DNA from 3 places in the Pedobacter sp. D749 genome. Region 1 is predicted to be linked to each of the others. Evidence: riboswitches for the same ligand, from Rfam matches in the RefSeq annotation. Region 1 holds a riboswitch; each other region holds the start of a gene.
The links. Region 1 has a riboswitch for S-adenosylmethionine ahead of KYH19_RS11490 (O-acetylhomoserine aminocarboxypropyltransferase/cysteine synthase family protein). Riboswitches for the same ligand answer to the same signal wherever they lie in the genome.
Positions count from the first base shown of each region.

Region 2: another riboswitch for S-adenosylmethionine. It lies ahead of metH (methionine synthase); the one in region 1 lies ahead of KYH19_RS11490 (O-acetylhomoserine aminocarboxypropyltransferase/cysteine synthase family protein).
Region 3: another riboswitch for S-adenosylmethionine. It lies ahead of KYH19_RS10125 (SusC/RagA family TonB-linked outer membrane protein); the one in region 1 lies ahead of KYH19_RS11490 (O-acetylhomoserine aminocarboxypropyltransferase/cysteine synthase family protein).

Region 1 is NZ_CP079218.1:2,878,757-2,885,271, reverse strand. Features, by position in the region: gene KYH19_RS11505 (hypothetical protein) at 1-256, shown strand, start outside; gene KYH19_RS11500 (homoserine dehydrogenase) at 333-1,577, opposite strand; gene metX (homoserine O-acetyltransferase) at 1,716-2,774, opposite strand; gene KYH19_RS11490 (O-acetylhomoserine aminocarboxypropyltransferase/cysteine synthase family protein) at 2,805-4,136, opposite strand; SAM riboswitch class I at 4,393-4,503, opposite strand; gene KYH19_RS11485 (hypothetical protein) at 4,717-5,730, shown strand; gene KYH19_RS11480 (PLP-dependent aspartate aminotransferase family protein) at 5,921-6,515, opposite strand, start outside.
Region 2 is NZ_CP079218.1:4,495,889-4,502,403, reverse strand. Features, by position in the region: gene murQ (N-acetylmuramic acid 6-phosphate etherase) at 1-753, shown strand, start outside; gene KYH19_RS18265 (hypothetical protein) at 867-1,433, shown strand; gene KYH19_RS18260 (Bax inhibitor-1/YccA family protein) at 1,472-2,227, shown strand; SAM riboswitch class I at 2,341-2,445, shown strand; gene metH (methionine synthase) at 2,567-6,274, shown strand; gene metF (methylenetetrahydrofolate reductase [NAD(P)H]) at 6,342-6,515, shown strand, end outside.
Region 3 is NZ_CP079218.1:2,522,780-2,529,294, forward strand. Features, by position in the region: gene KYH19_RS10125 (SusC/RagA family TonB-linked outer membrane protein) at 1-2,167, opposite strand, end outside; SAM riboswitch class I at 2,512-2,618, opposite strand; gene KYH19_RS10130 (TlpA disulfide reductase family protein) at 2,756-4,024, shown strand; gene KYH19_RS10135 (DUF4142 domain-containing protein) at 4,243-4,824, shown strand; gene KYH19_RS10140 (competence protein) at 4,942-5,604, opposite strand; gene KYH19_RS10145 (hypothetical protein) at 5,811-6,029, shown strand; gene pta (phosphate acetyltransferase) at 6,229-6,515, shown strand, end outside.

The DNA of each region.
Region 1 (6,515 bases):
AAAGACAATTATAAATGTTAGGCCAAGTCAGCAGCCACCATTTAGCTTTACAATAGATAACTTAGGTATTAATACCTGTGTGATTAAAATAAAAAAGATGGCCTGCAAATCTTTAAAAGGCCGCGGGGTAAACTCTGGTTTGAGATTAATCTATGCTTATTTCGAAGAAGAAAAAAAGATAGTTTTTATTGAGCTTTATCATAAAAACGATAAGGAAAATGAAGACAGGCAACGTATTTTAGAAAATTTTAAGTAAACCGCAAAAGGCCGGACTCGCTCCGGCCTTTGTACTTAACAACAAAACAAATAAAAAAAATAACCTTAAAAATAAGTTATAGGCTTGCCAGCTCCTCGGCAAAAACATTTTCACTCAATTGCTCCTGTTTGTAAATTTGTCTGCCTGTGTAGGCCACAAAAACAGATTCATCCAATAGTAAGTCCCGGTTTTTAATCAAACTTTCTAACTTAACCGTTCCAACTACATATTTATAACTGCTGGCTGCATAACGTTCACTAATGTTATCAAATTCCAATAGGGTAATCAGATCTTCATCCGCATAACGCAAATAAACTTCTAAAAGAATTTCTTCTGTATGTTTTACACCATTCTCTGAGTGGTATTTTTTATACTCGTAACGGTAATCGTAACGCAGGGCTGCAATATCAGATAGTACAGCAGCACCAGTAGGATGGCCACCCGCACCTTTACCATAGAAAAACTGTTTATCAGCAAAAGCTGCCTGAACTGCAACTGCATTGTACTCGTTTTCTACGTTGTAGAGAAAATCATCTTTAGCTACCAGTTTAGGGAGTACATAGGTCACAATATCTTTTGTATTGACCTTACGTGCTGTGGGAACCAACTTAATTTTGAAATTTTTCTCACGTGCATATTTAATGTCGTAATCAGAAAGGTTCTGTATACCAATGTTTAAAATCGCATCAGGATTTACAAATAAACCATAAGCATGTACGGTAGCAATGGCCAGTTTATATTTTGGATCATAACCTCCCACGTCTAAAATTGGATCGGTTTCTGCGAAACCTAAATCCTGCGCTTCTTTTAATGCCGAATCGTAACTTTGTCCTTCGTTGAATATTTTTGATAAAATATAATTAGATGAGCCATTAAAAATCCCACTCAAAGCATGGAATAACTCATTATCGTAATATTCTTCTAAATTACGGATAATTGGAATACTGCCACAAACAGCACCTTCGTACAATAGGGAAGTGCCATATTCCTGTTGTAAATCTACCAGTTCTTTTAAGTGTGTGGCGATCATTTTTTTATTGGCCGAGACTACATTTTTACCGTTTTTTAACGCATTAGTTACAATTTCGTAGGCAGCATCGGCATCATTAATCAATTCTACAATTGTATTAATTTCTGTATTGTTCAGTATTTCGTTGCGGTCCGTAGTAAACAGATCCTTATTGAGGCTACGTTTCTTTCTTGGGTCTTTTATCGCGATTTTAATGATCTCCAGGTTCAGGTTCTGGCTTTGGATAATGTCCAATAAACCTTGCCCTACAACGCCGAAACCAAATAAACCGATTTTTAAATTCTTACTCATTATTTTAGATTGATTACACAGATAAACAGATTACACCGATTAACTGTATTTATTTTATATTATTTTTTGGTGAATTTGATAGTACAGATATTAGCTATTCTTTTTATTTTTCACCCTAAACCCTAAACCTCAACCTTTTTAGGCCGTATGCTGTAATTTGATGATTTTTTTATTACGGCTTTCCTTCATAAAGTTTCCGATGACGTTAGTCAAAGCATCTGTTTCGATTAAAAAACCATCATGTCCATAATCAGAATGCAAGGCGCAAAATTCTGCCCCAGGGATATGATCTGCCAGATATTTTTGCTCCGATAAAGGAAACAAAACATCATTTTCTATTCCGATTACCAGTGTATTGGCGCTGATTAGTTTTAGTGCATCGCCAATACTTTTTCGGTTACGGCCCACATTGTGGCTGTCCATAGCTTTCGTTAAATAATAATAACTGTAAGCATTAAAGCGGTTGATTAACTTTTCTCCCTGATAATTCTGGTAAGAAGACGACCTGAAATTGTCAGTCTTATCGTTTACACTTTCTACCTGCGTACTGCCATAAGCACTATACGTTCTGTAACTTAAAAGTGCAATACTACGGGCAGTTTTTAAACCCTTGCTACCTCCGTTCGGTTGGTTGGCATAAAAAGTTCTATCTGTGGTAATGGCTAAACGCTGACTTTCGTTAAACGCAATTCCCCATGGAGAATGCGCCGCATTGGTGGCAATCAGGATTAGGTTTTCGATTTTATTCGGTTCCGAAATACTCCATTCTACAGCTTGTTGCCCACCCAAAGAACCACCGATTAATAATTTAATATAATCAATACCTAAATGTGAAGCCAATAACTGATGTGCCGATACTAAATCGCGGATCGTAAACTGCGGAAACGAAAGGTAATAAGGTAAACCTGTTACCGGATTGGTACTTAATGGGTTGGTGCTGCCATAATGCGAGCCTAAAACATTGGCACAAACGATATAATGATCTTCCGGGTTGAACAAAGCATTCTGACCGAACAAACCTTCCCACCATTCAAAAACATCAGCATTGGCAGTCAGTGCGTGGCAAACCCAAATTACATTATCTTTATTTGCATTTAATTTGCCATAAGTTTGATAAGCAATTTGCAGGTTGCGGATTTTTTTTCCGCTCTCTAATTTGAACTGTTTATTATAATTATACGTTGATGCTGTACTCATTGTTATGTTGTATTCGGAAAATGAACGGGACTAGGCTAATAAACTATCTGTAGAAACCTGAGCGTGAATAGATGCAAAAGCCTGCTCGAAATCGGCCTTAATGTCATCAATATGCTCAATACCGACTGAAACCCGTAATGCGTTTGGTTTTACACCTGCGGCTAATTGCTCATCTTCACTCAATTGTTGATGTGTGGTTGCCGATGGCTGGATAATCAACGTTTTTGCATCGCCAACGTTTGCGAGGTGAGAAACCAGTTTTAAATTATCAATAACCTGTGTGGCATTTTCTTTACTTCCTTTTAATTCGAAAGATAAAACTGCACCGAAGCCGTTACTTAAATATTTTTTTGCCAGGTTATTATATTTGCTACTCGCTAATCCCGGATATTGTACTTCCTGAACCAATGGATGATTTTCTAACCAGGTAGCCAGTTCTAAAGCATTATCAACATGGCGTTGTACACGGAGCGATAAGGTTTCTAAGCCCTGCAATAAAAGGAAAGAATTAAAAGGGGATAGGGCAGGACCAAGATCTCTTAATCCTTCCACACGTGCACGGATGATAAACTGGATGTTGCCAAATGGTCCGCCGATGCCGAAAACATCGCTGAAAACCAAACCATGATAACCTGCTGATGGTTCAGAGAATTGATGGAATTTACCATTGCCCCAGTTATAGTTTCCGCCATCAATGATCACACCACCAATGCTTGTGCCGTGTCCGCCAATCCATTTCGTTGCAGATTCTACAACAATGTTTGCTCCATGTTCTAAAGGCTTAAACAAATAACCTCCTGCGCCAAAAGTATTATCAACAACTAAAGGTAAATCGTATTTCTTTGCAATTGCAGCAATTTTCTCAAAATCAGGAACACTAAATGCCGGGTTGCCGATGGTTTCGAGATAGATGGCTTTCGTTTTATCGGTAATTTTAGCTTCAAATTCGTCAGGTACATCTGGATTCGCAAAATCGACATGGATACCTAAACGTTTAAAAGCAACTTTAAACTGGTTATAAGTTCCACCGTAAATGTGCGAAGAAGAAACAATACTATCTCCAGCTTCTAAAATGTTATTCAATGCAATAAACTGTGCAGCCTGTCCTGAAGCTACCGCCAAAGCAGCTACGCCGCCTTCTAAAGCTGCAATACGTTTTTCGAAAACATCATTAGTCGGATTCATGATCCTGGTGTAAATGTTGCCAAACTCTTTTAAAGCAAATAAGTTGGCGCCATGCTCAGCGTTTTTAAATCCATAAGAAGTAGTTTGGTAAATCGGCACAGCCCTTGAACCTGTTGTTGGGTCTATTTCCTGACCAGCGTGTAATTGTAAAGTTTCAAATTTATATGATGTTGACATGATTTCTGTTTTATTTATTGATGAGACGTAGTGATTTAGGTTGATTTTAAAACCTAGCAGGGCGTATCCCGATGTTTCGGGACCTTCCAGTTTGAAAGAAACAAAAAAGGAAGATTTTTTAGATTACTGTATGCAACAGCACATACAAGTAATTGCACACCTATTGAAAAAAGTAAAAATAGAAGTTTGTTCTAAATTTTTAAGGTTTGCACTGGGGTCGCTTAGCGATTGAAGATTTAATGTTTTCATCAGTTTTCATTTATATCTCCAGATAACACCATATTATCCGGTCAGGAATTGGCACCTTCTCTTTCTGAGGGTTGCCAGTGGGTCATCGAGCCAGTCTCTCGCCACTTCTTTATAAATCAACCTGCGAAGATTGACTTTTATTTAGCTTTCTACCAAATAATATTTCAAATGTCTGAATTTAATTTTAATTCACAAAATAAAATTTTGAATTTTTGTTAATCGTTTGGAAATGAGTAATGTATTTTATTGTATTGCGGCAAATTAAAACTTTTAATATAAAAATTAACACTTAAAATTCTAAGTTTGTGTGACCTATCTAAATATAATTATGATGAAAAATATAACAGTTCTAGGCTTAGGCCTGCTATTCACGGGGATGTGTTTAACTAATGCAAACGCCCAATTCGGAGGTTTAAAAGATAAATTATTGAAAGTCGGTACTGCTCAGGGTGCTAAAGCTTTAGGCGTAGACAGGTTTTTAAAACAGCCAGCTGCCATTACCACCAACTTTGAGGATGTAAACAGGGATGGCGAAAAACTGCCTGATTTCATTAATTCATTAAATTTAAAAGCTCAGCCCTTGTATTTACTGCCTAAAAATTCAGATGGCGGTTTTGTACTCTGTGAGGGTTTGTACGAAATGACCAACAAAAGCTACTGCCTGAAAGCCGGAACTTTTGCGCCATCAAAGGGCGATGGTTACATGTTTGCCCCAGTTTTAGGCTCGAAAGAAGAAATTGTAGTTGCGATATTAAAAAGTGCAGAGAAACATCCTGAAGTAGAACAGCATGATATCCAGGCTTTACTTTGGACCATTATTGCCAGAACAAAATTTGCCGATTTTAACGGACAAGTTAAAGTAACTGCAATGAAATTGTTAACGCCAAAACAACTTACGCAATTGGAAGGAGGCGCTTTAGGCATTTTACCTTTTGATGTAATGGAAAAAGCTAAAGACCAGTTACCTTCAGGAATGAAAGCTGTTTTTGAAGCAGAAAATAATATCCGCCAACTGGTGTCATCTGGGAATTATACTTATGCCGATATGGAAAGATATGCTATTATAGCGGGGATGGCTCCGCCGAGAAGTGATGTGCCAAGTGGCATCTGGACGAAACACCCTGACGGTTATTATGTGCGTTATTTTCCTTCTGGTTATTCAATTACCAAAGTGCAGGTTTATGTACCAAAAGGATTATTAGCAGATGGAAATAAATTGGTTTATGATGCAGCAGGGGATATTGCTTGTCCTGCCAATACCGGTTCTCAACGTTTAGCGCAAACTAACGAACCACTGGAGGCTAACTATTCGTTAAAGTTGACCACGATTTGTAATCCTAAGTAAGTTTTGGAAAATTAGGGTACTGTAGTCCTTAGGAGATTGCAGTCCCGCTTTACGCTTTATCTTTTTGGCTACCCTTCGACTTCGCTCAGGGTGACAGCCAAAAAGGATATCGCTGCAATCGGGTTTAGCAACAAAGGTTCGAAATAACTAGAAACCTATAAGGTCTTAAAGACCTCATAGGTTTTATACTTTAACCTAACGCCTGCGCTAAATCGGCAATAATATCGTCTACATGCTCTAATCCTACTGAAATACGGAGTAAATTTTTTGGCGTTTTACTATCCGGTCCTTCTACTGAATAACGGTGTTCTATCAAACTCTCTACACCACCTAAACTGGTAGCCTGTGCAAATAGCTGAACTTTATTTGCCACTTTATGAGCAGCTTCAGCATCGCCCTTAACTAAAAACGACATCATCCCGCCAAAATCTTTCATCTGTTTTTTTGCAATTTCATGTTGTGGGTGACTTTCCAACCCAGGATAAAATACAGCTTCAACATTCGGATGTCCGTTTAAATAGTCGGCTACTTTTTTGCCGTTTTCGCAATGGCCTTTCATGCGGTAAGCCAGGGTTTTAATGCTACGGGTTAATAAAAAGCAATCAAAAGGAGAGGGTACGGCACCACCGGTTTGTTGTATATTTTTGATGCGCTCCCATAATTCATCTTTTTTGGCCGTAATTAAAATCCCACCAAGCACATCACTATGGCCTCCTAAATATTTGGTACTGCTGTGCATTACTATATCGGCACCCAATAATATTGGATTCTGTAAAATTGGAGAG
Region 2 (6,515 bases), 1.6 Mb from region 1:
TCGGTGTTAGAAGTTTTGCAGGGCATTAATAACGAAGATAAAACTGTAGCATTTGCAGTCGAAAAATCTTTGCCTCAAATCGAAAAATTAACATCGGCCATTGCGGGGCGAATGAAAAAGGGAGGCCGTCTCTTTTACATAGGTGCAGGCACAAGTGGTCGTTTAGGCGTGGTAGATGCTTCAGAATGTCCGCCTACTTATGGGGTTCCTTTTGATTGGGTTGTAGGGATTATTGCCGGCGGAGACACTGCGATAAGAAGAGCGGTAGAATTTGCTGAAGATGATGCCGAACAGGCCTGGAAAGATCTTAAGGAATTTGACATTAATGAAAAAGATTGTTTAGTTGGCCTGGCAGCTTCAGGTACTACGCCATATGTAATCGGTGGATTAAACACGGCACGTAAGCATGGTATTTTAACAGGCTGTATTGTTTGTAATGCAGGCGGACCTATTGCTGCAGAATCGGATTTTCCGGTTGAAGTGGTGGTTGGCCCTGAATTTATTACGGGCTCAACCCGCATGAAATCCGGTACGGCGCAGAAAATGGTATTAAATATGTTAAGCACTACCGTTATGGTTCAGTTAGGGCGTGTAGTTGGCAATAAAATGGTCGATATGCAGTTAACTAACCATAAATTGGTCGATCGAGGTACACAAATGGTGGCCGACGAACTGAATATTGGCTACGATGAAGCTGCCCAATTGTTAAACCGTTATGGAAGTGTGCGAAAAGCTGTTGAAGCAGGGCACTAAGAAATGAGAGAAGGATGGATTGAGTGAATGAAAGAATTAGTGAGTGATAGCATGTAAAAGTAGCATTAATCATTCCCTCATTCAAAACTCGCTCATTCAATAATTAGAAAATTATGCACGAAATTGAGCCTTATTACCAGTGGAGAGATGATTATATTTCGGCAGAAGATGAGCGTTCGCCATTTTACAATACCGAATATTCAGAACTTTACTTCGATAAGCAGATTTATAACTTTTTATTGCACCCACAGTGGGATGAGTTCGGTTCTAATACGCTATATATGAAGGTATTATATGCTGATTATGATCGCAGTTATGCCGTTATCGAGTTTATAGGCGAGTGGAACGATGCCATTAACAACGACATTATGCTGATGAAGCGCGATATTTTAGAGCTGATGATGGATGAAGGCATTAATAAGTTTATCCTGATCGGCGAAAATATACTGAATTTCCATGCCTCCGATGACAGTTATTACGAAGAATGGTTTCAGGAAGTAGAAGATGGCTGGATTGTTGGGGTGAATTTTCAGGAACACGTTATCACCGAGTTTCGCGATAATAACATCGATTATTACATTAACTTTGGTGGTGCATTTGATGACTTGCCTTGGCGAACATTAAAACCACTGCAGTTCTTTAAAAAAGTTGAAGAATTGCTGACAAAAAGATTAAACTAAATATTTATTTTTATATAGTTAAATACACAAAATTTAAAATGGAACAACAAAATTATCAATATCAGGACAACAGTGTTTTTGTACAGGAAAAATCTGTTTCTAAAAAATTCTTTGCAAACGTTTTCTTATGGATGTTTGTGGCGTTGAGTTTATCAACTGTAGCAGCTTATTTATTTGGTACCAATGAGCAGTTAATGCAGTACCTTTTAAATATTAATCCAGCAACCGGTAAAGTGAGCATGTCAATTTTCGGTTATGTAGCGATGTTCGCACCACTCGGATTGGTTTTATTAATGGGATTCGGTTTAAGCAGATTATCATTGCCAGCATTAATTGGCGTTTTTGTGCTTTATTCATTATTAACTGGAGTGAGTTTAAGTTTTATCTTGTTAACCTATACTTCAGGTTCAGTAGTGAGCTGTTTTGCAGGAGCCGCAGGTATCTTCGGAATTATGGCATTTATGGGCTATACCACCAATATCGATCTAAGTAAATTTGGGCCGATTTTAATGGTTGGCGTAATTGGTTTAGTGATTGCCAGTGTAATAAATATGTTTGTTCAAAGCGAACAATTCAGTTTGTTTATGGCGTTTATTGGTATTGCAATATTTACGGCATTAACCGCTTATGATGTACAAAAAATAAAAAGAATTGGCGAAGGGATCGAAGCTAGCGGTGAACAGGTTCTTCAGATTGAATCTAAAAAAATGGCAATTGTAGCAGCACTGTCTTTATACCTGGATTTCTTAAATATCTTCCTTTTCTTACTTCGTATTTTCGGAAGCAGAAAGTAATCATTAACAGAACAATATTCTTAAGGCTGCGCAGTTTTGCGTGGCCTTTGTAATTTTATTTGGTGCCGAAGCGATAATTTTTGGAATTGATGTTGCTTTGTTGCATTTTTGTATGCTTATTAAGAAAGACGGAGGGATTAGACCCAACGAAGTCTTAGCAACCTGTAACCATACAAGGTGCTAAATTCTATTCTGCAAATAGCAGAAACAGATAAGTTTAGGATTACGATTCACGTACCAACTTTTTAAATAAGCCTTTTAGGATGTAATGATGTATAATGGAAGATGTATGATGTGTCTTGCCATTTTCCATTTTCCATCCCACATTTTACACAACAAATGGGTATAAGAGAAGAATTAGAAAAACGTATTTTGGTGATTGATGGTGCAATGGGTACCATGATTCAGCGATATACCTTAACCGAAGAAGATTTTAGAGGGGAACGATTTAAAAACCATCCCTGTGATGTAAAAGGCAATAATGATTTGCTTAACATCACACGTCCGGATATTATTAAAACAATACACCTGGAGTACCTGGCCGCTGGTGCCGATATTATTGAGACAAATACTTTCAGTACGCAGCGCATTTCCATGGCCGATTACCAGATGGAAGACCTTTCTTACGAAATGAGTTTTGAAGGTGCACGCGTGGCAAAAGAAGCTGTTAACGAGTTCATGGCTGCAAATCCAGACCGTAAATGTTTTGTTGCCGGTGCTATTGGCCCAACCAACCGTACCCTGTCCATGTCGCCGAATGTAAACGACCCTGGTTTTAGGGCGGTTTATTTTGATGAGCTCGAAGCAGCTTATTACGAACAGGTACGTGGTTTAGTAGATGGCGGTTCCGATGTATTATTAATCGAAACCATTTTCGATACCTTGAATGCTAAAGTGGCTATTGTAGCCATTAAAAAATATGAAGAGGTAATTGGGCGTAAACTGGAGATCATGATTTCTGGTACCATTACCGATGCTTCGGGTAGAACACTTTCAGGGCAAACTGCTGAGGCTTTTTTGAACTCTGTAATGCATGCAAAACCATTAAGTATCGGTTTTAACTGTGCTTTGGGGGCTAAAGAAATGCGTCCGCACATTGAAGAGTTAGCGGCAAAAGCAGGATGTTATGTTTCCGCCTATCCAAATGCGGGTTTGCCAAATGAGTTTGGTGCTTACGATGAGCAGCCGCATGAAACCGCACATCTGGTTGATGACTTTATTGCTTCCGGTTTTGTGAATATAGTAGGAGGTTGTTGTGGTACCACGCCAGATCATATTGGCTGTATTGCTAAAAATGCCCGAAAAGCTGAGCCCCGTAAAATACCGGTTCTTGAACCATACATGCGTTTAAGCGGATTGGAGCCTGTAACCATCACCCCGGATAGTATTTTTGTAAATATTGGTGAAAGAACCAATATTACCGGATCTCCAAAATTCTCCAAACTGATTTTGGGTGGCGATTATGAAGCCGCATTAGCCGTTGCTTTGCAGCAAGTTGAAGGCGGTGCACAGGTAATCGATGTAAACATGGATGAAGGGATGCTGGATTCGGAAGCAGCAATGACTAAATTCTTAAACCTCATCGCTTCTGAACCGGACATTGCCAAATTGCCTATCATGGTCGATTCATCTAAATGGTCGGTTATTGAAAATGGCTTAAAATGTTTGCAGGGAAAAGGAATTGTAAACTCGATTTCCTTAAAAGAAGGGGAAGATAAATTCCGCGAAAGTGCCCGCAAAATTATGCAATATGGTGCTGCCGTAGTTGTAATGGCTTTTGATGAACAGGGACAGGCCGATAATTATGAGCGTAGAAAAGAAATATGCAAAAGGAGTTATGATATTTTGGTACACGAAATTGGTTTCCCGCCAGAGGATATTATTTTCGACCCAAATATTTTAACCGTTGCAACCGGATTAGAAGAGCATAATAATTATGCCGTCGATTTTATTAATGCCACCCGTTGGATCAAAGAAAACCTGCCTCACGCTAAAGTAAGTGGTGGGGTTTCCAATATTTCTTTCTCTTTCAGAGGGAATAATACCGTTCGCGAGGCGATGCACTCCGCATTTCTTTATCATGCCATTCAGGCCGGTTTAGATATGGGGATCGTAAACGCGGGAATGTTAGAGGTTTATCAGGAAATTCCGCCCGAATTATTAGAAAGAGTAGAAGATGTGCTTTTAAACCGAAGAGACGATGCTACGGAGCGTTTGGTAGAATATGCCGATACCGTAAAATCAAAAGGCAAAGAGGTTGTTAAAGATGAAGAGTGGAGAAAAGGTCCTGTTGAAGAAAGGTTATCACATTCACTGGTAAAAGGAATTGTGGAATACCTGGATGATGATGTGGAAGAAGCCAGACAAAAATATGCCCGGCCGATTCAGGTAATTGAAGGACCATTGATGGACGGAATGAATATTGTCGGTGATCTTTTTGGTGCCGGAAAAATGTTCCTGCCTCAGGTGGTAAAATCGGCGAGGGTAATGAAAAAAGCGGTAGCCTATTTATTGCCGTTTATCGAACAGGAAAAACTGGATAATCCCGATCAGGATCAGAGTTCATCTGCCGGAAGAGTGTTAATGGCCACCGTAAAAGGCGATGTACACGATATTGGAAAAAATATTGTGGGCGTGGTATTGGCTTGTAATAACTTCGAAATTGTTGATATGGGCGTGATGGTTCCGGCACAGGAAATCATCAAAAAAGCTAAAGAAATAAAAGCTGATATTATTGGTCTAAGCGGTTTAATTACACCGTCACTGGATGAAATGGTTCACTTTGCCAAAGAGATGGAACGCGAAGGTTTTACCATTCCCTTGATCATCGGTGGAGCTACTACTTCCAGGATCCACGCTGCGGTAAAAGTAGCACCTAATTATTCAGGTCCCGCCATCCATGTGTTGGATGCTTCCAGAAGTGTTACCGTTTGTAGTACTTTAATGAATCCTGATACGAGAGATGAATATATTGCTGGAATAAGAGCTGAATATGATAAAGCCCGCGAAGCACATTTAAATAAACGATCGGATAAACGTTTTAAAACTTTAGAAGAAGCACGAGCGAATAAATTTAAGATCGATTTTCAACTCAATCTACCTGTTCCGGAATTTACAGGTACAAGGGTTTTTGATAATTATCCCTTAGAAGAACTGGTTCCTTACATCGATTGGACACCATTTTTCCATACCTGGGAACTCCGCGGAAGTTATCCGAAAATTTTCGATGATAAAAATGTTGGTGATGAAGCAAAGAAACTTTTTGATGATGCACAGACTTTATTAAAACGCATTCTGGACGAAAAACTATTAACGGCAAGAGCTGTAATTGGTTTCTGGCCTGCAAATGCGGTAGGAGACGATATTGTTTTGGATGTAAGAGGTAAAATGGAAAATGGAAGTGAAGCCCCATCATCTAGCTTACATCAACCATCTTCCGTTACGATTCACACTCTTCGCCAGCAGGCCGAAAAGGTAGATGGGCAGCCTTATTATGCTTTATCTGATTTCATTGCTCCGAAAGAAAGTGGTATTCAGGATTATTTTGGTGGTTTTGCTGTAACTGCTGGTATCGGGATTGATGAACTGGTAAATGAGTTCGAATCCAATTACGATGATTATAACAGTATCATGGCTAAAGCATTGGCCGATCGTTTAGCTGAAGCATTTGCTGAGCGGATGCACGAACGTGTACGTAAAGAGTATTGGGGCTATGCACAGGATGAAAATCTAAGCAATCAGGAATTAATTAAGGAAGAATACGCAGGGATTCGTCCGGCGCCAGGTTATCCTGCCTGCCCTGAGCATACCGAAAAAGGCACTTTGTTCCAATTGCTTGATGCAGAGAATAAAATCGGATTGCATTTAACAGAAAGTTATGCCATGTATCCAACAGCTGCGGTAAGTGGGTTTTATTTCGCACATCCGGATTCGAGGTATTTTGGATTGGGAAAAATTACCAAAGATCAGATTGAAGATTACGCCATCAGAAAGAATATGCCAATTGAAGAAGTGGAGCGGTGGTTAAGTCCGAATTTAGCTTATTAACCCCCGGCCCCTTAAGGGGAGGGAATACGTACAAATTAAAATTTAAAGCCCCTTTAGGGGTTGGGGTATGAAGATTACAGACCATATAAAAAACGCGAAGGGTAAAACCTTGTTCTCTTTTGAATTATTGCCACCTGTTAAAGGGCAAAGTATACAATGGATTTATGATGCGATAGAACCACTATTGGAGTTTAATCCCCCTTTTATTGATGTAACCTCGCTCCGCGAAGATTATATTTAT
Region 3 (6,515 bases), 360 kb from region 1:
GATTGTAACTATTGGTATTGTATGCACTTAAATCTAAACGTAACCTTTTGTTAAAGAAAACAGCCTCAACGCCGAGTTCTGTTGAAGTGGTAGTTTCTGGTTTAAGGTTAGGATTAAGGTCGATATTACTTGTGGTAAGCTGAGGGTTTGCGTTAAAAGGCGCACTAAATGCATAAGTATTGATCAAACGATAAGGATCTGCATCTTTACCTACTTTAGACCAGCCCCCACGTATTTTCAAATAATTAAGGGCTTCACTTTTAATGTCAAATGCTTCGGTGGCTACAAAACTTCCGTTAAATGACGGGTAAAAATAAGATCTGTTCTGTGCTGGCAAAGTAGACGACCAATCGTTACGTGCGGTGATGTTGGCAAAAAGGTAATTTCTGAAACCGATCTGACCTGATGCATAAACACTATATGATTTTAAACGCGATAAATTATTAGATGAAATAAGAGGATCACGAGAGTTTTTAAGGGTATAAAGTCCTGCGATGGCTAGTTTAGGTGCACTTTGATCATTCTGCTCAATATATTGCCTGCGGATGTTACCACCACCCAATAATTCTAAGCTAAAATCATCATTTAACTGCTTGTTAAAGTTTAAGGTTGCATCGGTATTATTCTCGCTTACGGTAAAGGCACTTTCAGTGTAAGAGCCAAAAGGTGTTCCGTTCGTACCATAAGCGATTCTAACTTTACGCCTGTCGTTGTAATAATCCGTACCCGATCTGAAATTGAAATCAAGTCCGTCAATAATTTTATAATTAAGGGCTAAACTACCGATAATGCGACTGCGGTTCTGCGAAACTGTATTTTCGTAAGCTACCCAATATGGGTTGCTATAATAGCTGTTATTCCAGTTAAACGTTTTTCCATTTTCATCCAAATAGTTTTTTAACTGGTTAATATCAACCTGACGGCCAAACCACGTAAACTGTAACATGGTACTTGTTGAACGTGAACCTCCTGTGCCAGGCAAATTATCTGAATTAAGTTTGCTATAATTCGCATTAGCCGTTAAGGTTAGTTTTGGTGTTATCTTCAGTGACGTATTTAATACAAATGAGTTTTTGCCCTGTCCAGAATTCGGCACAATGCCTACTTGTTTCAGGTTATTGTAGGAGATGCGGTAATCGTACTTTTCGCCAGCATCTGCGACCGATACCCCATTATTTAATGAATATCCGGTTTGAAAGAAATCGCGTACGTTATCTGGATGGGCTATAAATGGAACCGCAACTCCTTTTGAAAAAAACTGCGGAATTAATCTTCCATCCAGTTTTGGCCCCCAGCTCTCATCTACCCCATCATTAATACCTTTACCTGCGCCATCCACATAACTGAACTTCCCTTCTGATCCCTGACCAAAAGCATTTTGATAAACCGGCAGGGTGAGCAATGTTTCTAAAACGGCATTGGAGTTAATATCAATACCCAATCCTTTTTTCGATTTACCTGTTTTGGTTTTAATCAAGATCACCCCACCGGCAGCCCTCGAGCCATATAATGCCGCAGCATTTGGTCCTTTTAGCACACTAATTGATTCTATATCCTCTGGATTGATATCTGAAATGGCATTCGCATAATCTCTTGCGCCTGCAGAATTTAACTGAGAGTTATCTACCGGAATCCCATCAACCACAAATAATGGCTGGTTATTTCCGGCGATAGATGTTTCTCCTCTGATGACTACGCGGGATGATCCCATGCTGCCCTGACTGTTCGTTACCCTAACTCCGGCTATTTTTCCAGCCAGTGCATTTACCAGGTTAGATTCTTTAGCTTCGGCCAGATCTTGTCCTTTTAATTCCTGAACAGCATAACCGAGCGATTTTTTCTGCCTCGAAATTCCCAATGCGGTAACCACTACCTCATCCAGCGCATTATCGCTTGATTGAAGAATGACTGAAATCGGCCCGGCATTTTTATTGATTTGTATTTCCTGGGTTTTAAAACCGATATAAGAAAATACTAAAGTACCTTGATCAGGCGCACTGATAGAAAAAACACCTTTCCCATCAGAAATGGTAGTTTGCCTGGTTTCTTTGATAAATATAGAAACGCCGGGCAGTGTCTCGCCATCTGCCGACTTTACCGTCCCGGTAACGGTGACATTTTGAGCAAATACCTGCTGCGTAATAAAGAGCAGTAAGATGAATGCCATTGATTTTAAAAATTTGATCATGTGTGTGTTTTAAAAATTGGTTAAAAGATAAATTTTGGACAAAACGAATCCCTAACGGTTAATAACCGTGTTTTATAAAAAAATAAAATGGGATGGTTAGATCAAAAGTGCCTGTTAAAACGGAGCAATTTTAACAGGACTAGCGCATTCGGGAGTCTACACAAGGATTTACATAAGGCGATTTTAGCTTGTCTGTTTTTCTCATTTGAATGATTTTATTTAATGCATAATTTAATTTCAAGAAGGCATTCAGGGCTAAAAAAAAAGCACCTCTTAAATCAGAAGTGCTCCATATATTTTATATTAGGATAGCGCAAACAACTGACTTAACTACCCCAGATTCATCTGGGATGGAATTAGCACCATTTCTAAAAATTAGATGGTTGCTAAGGTTTCACAGGGCCATTCCCTCCGCCTTTCTTGATAAGTATTTTAAAATAACTTGGGCAAAGGTATAATTAATTCCATTTATCCTATAGTTTTTATAGTTTTTTTATCGAAATATTTTTTATTTGACAATTACATCCATATCTTTGTCTAGTAATTTAGTCGACAAACACCGTCCCAATGAAACTTAAATCCCTTTTAACAGCCGTACTGGCCATATCAATAACCTTCACTTACGCTCAGGAACAAACGGCCCTGGTAAAAAAACAGGCAGCAAAACTTCAGAAGAAAAACCAAAAAACATTTGTTGCCCTCGGTAACTGGCGCGGAATAGCTAAAGTAAAGGAAGGATTAGAAATCCCCTTTAACTTCGAGATCAGCGAAAAAAACGGCCACCAAAAATTATCTTTCCGCAATGCTGAAGAGCGTTTCGAAGGTGGTCCTGTAAAACAAACTGCCGACTCGCTTTTTGTCAAACTGGATCAGTTTGATAACGAACTTGCGTTTGCGATAGTTGGTGATCAGTTAACTGGTGCGTTAAGAAAACAGGATAAAGCTGGTAAACCTTTAGTCATTATTGCCGAGCACAAAAATTACCGTTTTAAAACTGATAAACCTGCTACAGCAGACTATTCTGGTAGTTACGATGTGGTTTTTACATCGCCAAATGGTAAAGAAGAAAAAACAGTAGGTTTATTTAAACAAACAGGAAACAAACTTACGGGTACTTTTCTCCGCGTAACCGGCGATTCTCGTTATCTGGAAGGTGTTGTAGAAGGAAATGAATTTCAACTTTCTAGTTTTATTGGCTCCTCTCCTGCTTATTACAAAGGAACTTTCCAGGCAGATGGAGTTGTTAAGGGTGAAATTTTAGGAGCAAGGGGTAGTCAGCCTTTTACCGGAACCAAAAATAAAGATGCAGCCCTCCCCGATCCTTACAAGCTTACTTATCTTAAATCAGGATACAAAACACTTGATTTTAGCTTTCCTGATCTAAATGAAAAAAAGATTTCGCTAAAAGATGAAAAGTATAAAAACAAAGTGGTGATTTTAACCATAACTGGAAGCTGGTGCCCTAATTGTGTTGACGAAGCTACTTTTATGGCGCCATGGTACAAAAAGAACAAAAATCGCGGTGTAGAAATTATTGCTTTGCATTACGAACGTTCAACCGAACCTGAATATGCAAAGAAAGTGATGACCCGTTTCAGAGAACGTTTTGGAATCGAATATGATCAGGTATTGGCAGGTACAGCAGACAAACAGGTGGTATCTGAATCGTTGCCCGCGCTTGATTCATTTTTATCTTTCCCAACTACCATTATCATCGATAAACAGGGAAATGTAGCCCAGATCCATACAGGTTTTAATGGCCCGGCAACCGGTAAATTTTATGATGAATTTGTGAAAGAATTTAATGTGGAGATTGATACGCTGTTGAAGAAATAGCTAGTCTAACAGTAATGACGATCCCTCGCAGCGTGCTACAATGTAAAAGAGCCTAACGAAGACAGTTCAGTTCAGGAACTTTTGGCATAATGTTAATTTCACTATTAACTCATTTAGTTTTCAGAGCAACTGGCTGTTGTATGAATCCATGAATATTCAAAAGCTTAAAACCCTTTTGCATTACAACATGTTATCCATATACAACAAAAACAATGAATATGAAAAAGTTAATGTATGTAATGGCTATTTCGGCCCTGGCCTTTCAGGCCTGTAATGGTGGAAATAAAGATGCAAAAGAAAGTGCCGACAGTTTAAACATGGCAAAAGATACCACCACGAATACTACAGCTACAGGAGGAATTGCCGTTGAAGAAGCCGATGCCAAATTCACTACTCAGGCAGCTGTTGGCGGTATGGCAGAAGTAGAATTGGGAAAACTGGCCCTCGAAAAAAGCAGTAATCCCCAGGTTAAAGAATTTGCAACCATGATGGTTAAAGACCATGGTATGGCAAATACCGAATTAATGGCCATAGCAAAACAAAAAAACATTACGCTTCCGAGTACAGTAGATGATGAGCACAAGAAAAAAATGGACGACCTAAGCAAAAAAACAGGTGCAGATTTTGATAAAGCTTATGTAAGTGCCATGGTTGACGGACATAAATCTACCTTAAAATTAATGGAAGATGAATCAAGAGATGGAAAAGACGCAGATCTTAAATCTTTTGCAACTAAAACTGCACCAATTGTTCAAAGCCATTTAGTCATGATTAATAAAATAAACGACAGTATGAAATAAGACTGCTGAACGTATTAAAAACGCCTGCCATGTATGGCGTTTAATACGTTTTTTTAGTGAGATTTCCTTTCCATCTATCTATATCGCAATCTCAAATGCGTTTTTACTTATATTATCTTAAACTTCTGGCGGGGTATGCCAATCGATAAAGGTTTTTCTCTTTAACATTTCCAGGTACGGGTAATTTCCGTTTAATTGTTTACGCTGTTTTAGTTCATATAAAAAATGCCCGCCTAAGTCAACAATAATTTTAGCGGTAGCTAAATACCATACACTATGCGGTTGTTTCCAGCAAAAAGAATATAGGTTTGAGGTGAATTTAACCCCTTGTAATTCCGGATGGTAAAAATTAAGTATTTTTGGATTGGGTATTCCCTGCATCACCTCAGCTTTTCTAACCATTGAAAGGTGATCGGAATGACAAAACTCATAATCCTTTAGTTTCGCATCATCCACATCTGGCAGATGTTTCAATATTTTAAAACCTTTAAATTTTTTACCATTCAGTACCCATATCAAGTTTGGATAAAAGGCTTCCCTACTATGGAGCTCGGCAGGTGTTATGGGAGAGTTTTGGAACTCAATGGTATAACCCGACGGTGTAAAAATATCTGCCCGGTGAGTATCGGAATTTGCAGCATCATAAAAGGCAACCTCTCTAAATGAAGGTGGAAAAGCCAACTTCCAATCCCGGTGCCATACGGTTTCTTTTCGGTAATGTTCCTTTCTAAATGAAGAAAAATCCGGAACGATTTCAACATGATGTAGATCTTTTCTCATTTCACTATTATCCATTCTCTGGCCGCACGATTAGAAAAACAATTATTTTAGGGAAGCACAAATTTAAACTAAAATTTTTAGTACAAAAATAAACTACAGCGCTAATCAGAATAATATTTAAATCATTATGATTGAGCACTAGGCAGATACCAACTATCAAATAAATTTAATTCGATCTGCTCAAAATAGAATGATAACTTTGTAGGATGACCATCCAAGAAATACAGCAGCTAGAAGATTTTTTTACCCAAGCCGGCAAGCAACAGGTTCCAATTTATCTGAATCAGGCTACCGTAATCACCGATTATGCCCATTTTCTGGAGAGCCATTTTACGCCGCTAAAACTCAATCCTGATGCTAAAGTAAATGTGCCAATTCTACACAGGCTAAAAATGTTAAAGTTATTAATTGAATCAAATGCGTAAAAAACGGTTTAAAAATGGCTTAATCCAACGTTAAAAACCATATTGATCCAGTTTTTTCTGGCCGTTAAACCTTATTTTGAGCCCCATTTAATAACGGGTTTGTGTAACCTTTTAAAACTTAACCTACTTTAGTTTTTAAAATAAATATTTCCAACTATATTGGGCGTAATTGGTTATTCCTATACATTGCTCCTTATTTATGACTAAAAATATATTCATTGCTTCAGCCGAACCCTATACCGGAAAATCAGTAATTGCTTTCGGGATGATCAATATGTTACTGGCAAAAACCCAAAAGGTAGGTTATTTTAAACCGATTATTGCACAAGACGATCCGAATAAAAAAGATGAACATGTAGAAGCCATGTTAGATTACTTTTCGCTTCCTGTTAAATATGAAGATGCTTTTGCCTTTACCCGGCAAGAAATGCTCCATCAATCAGAAGATAGCGGAGCGATTATCAATACCATCATCAGTAAATATAA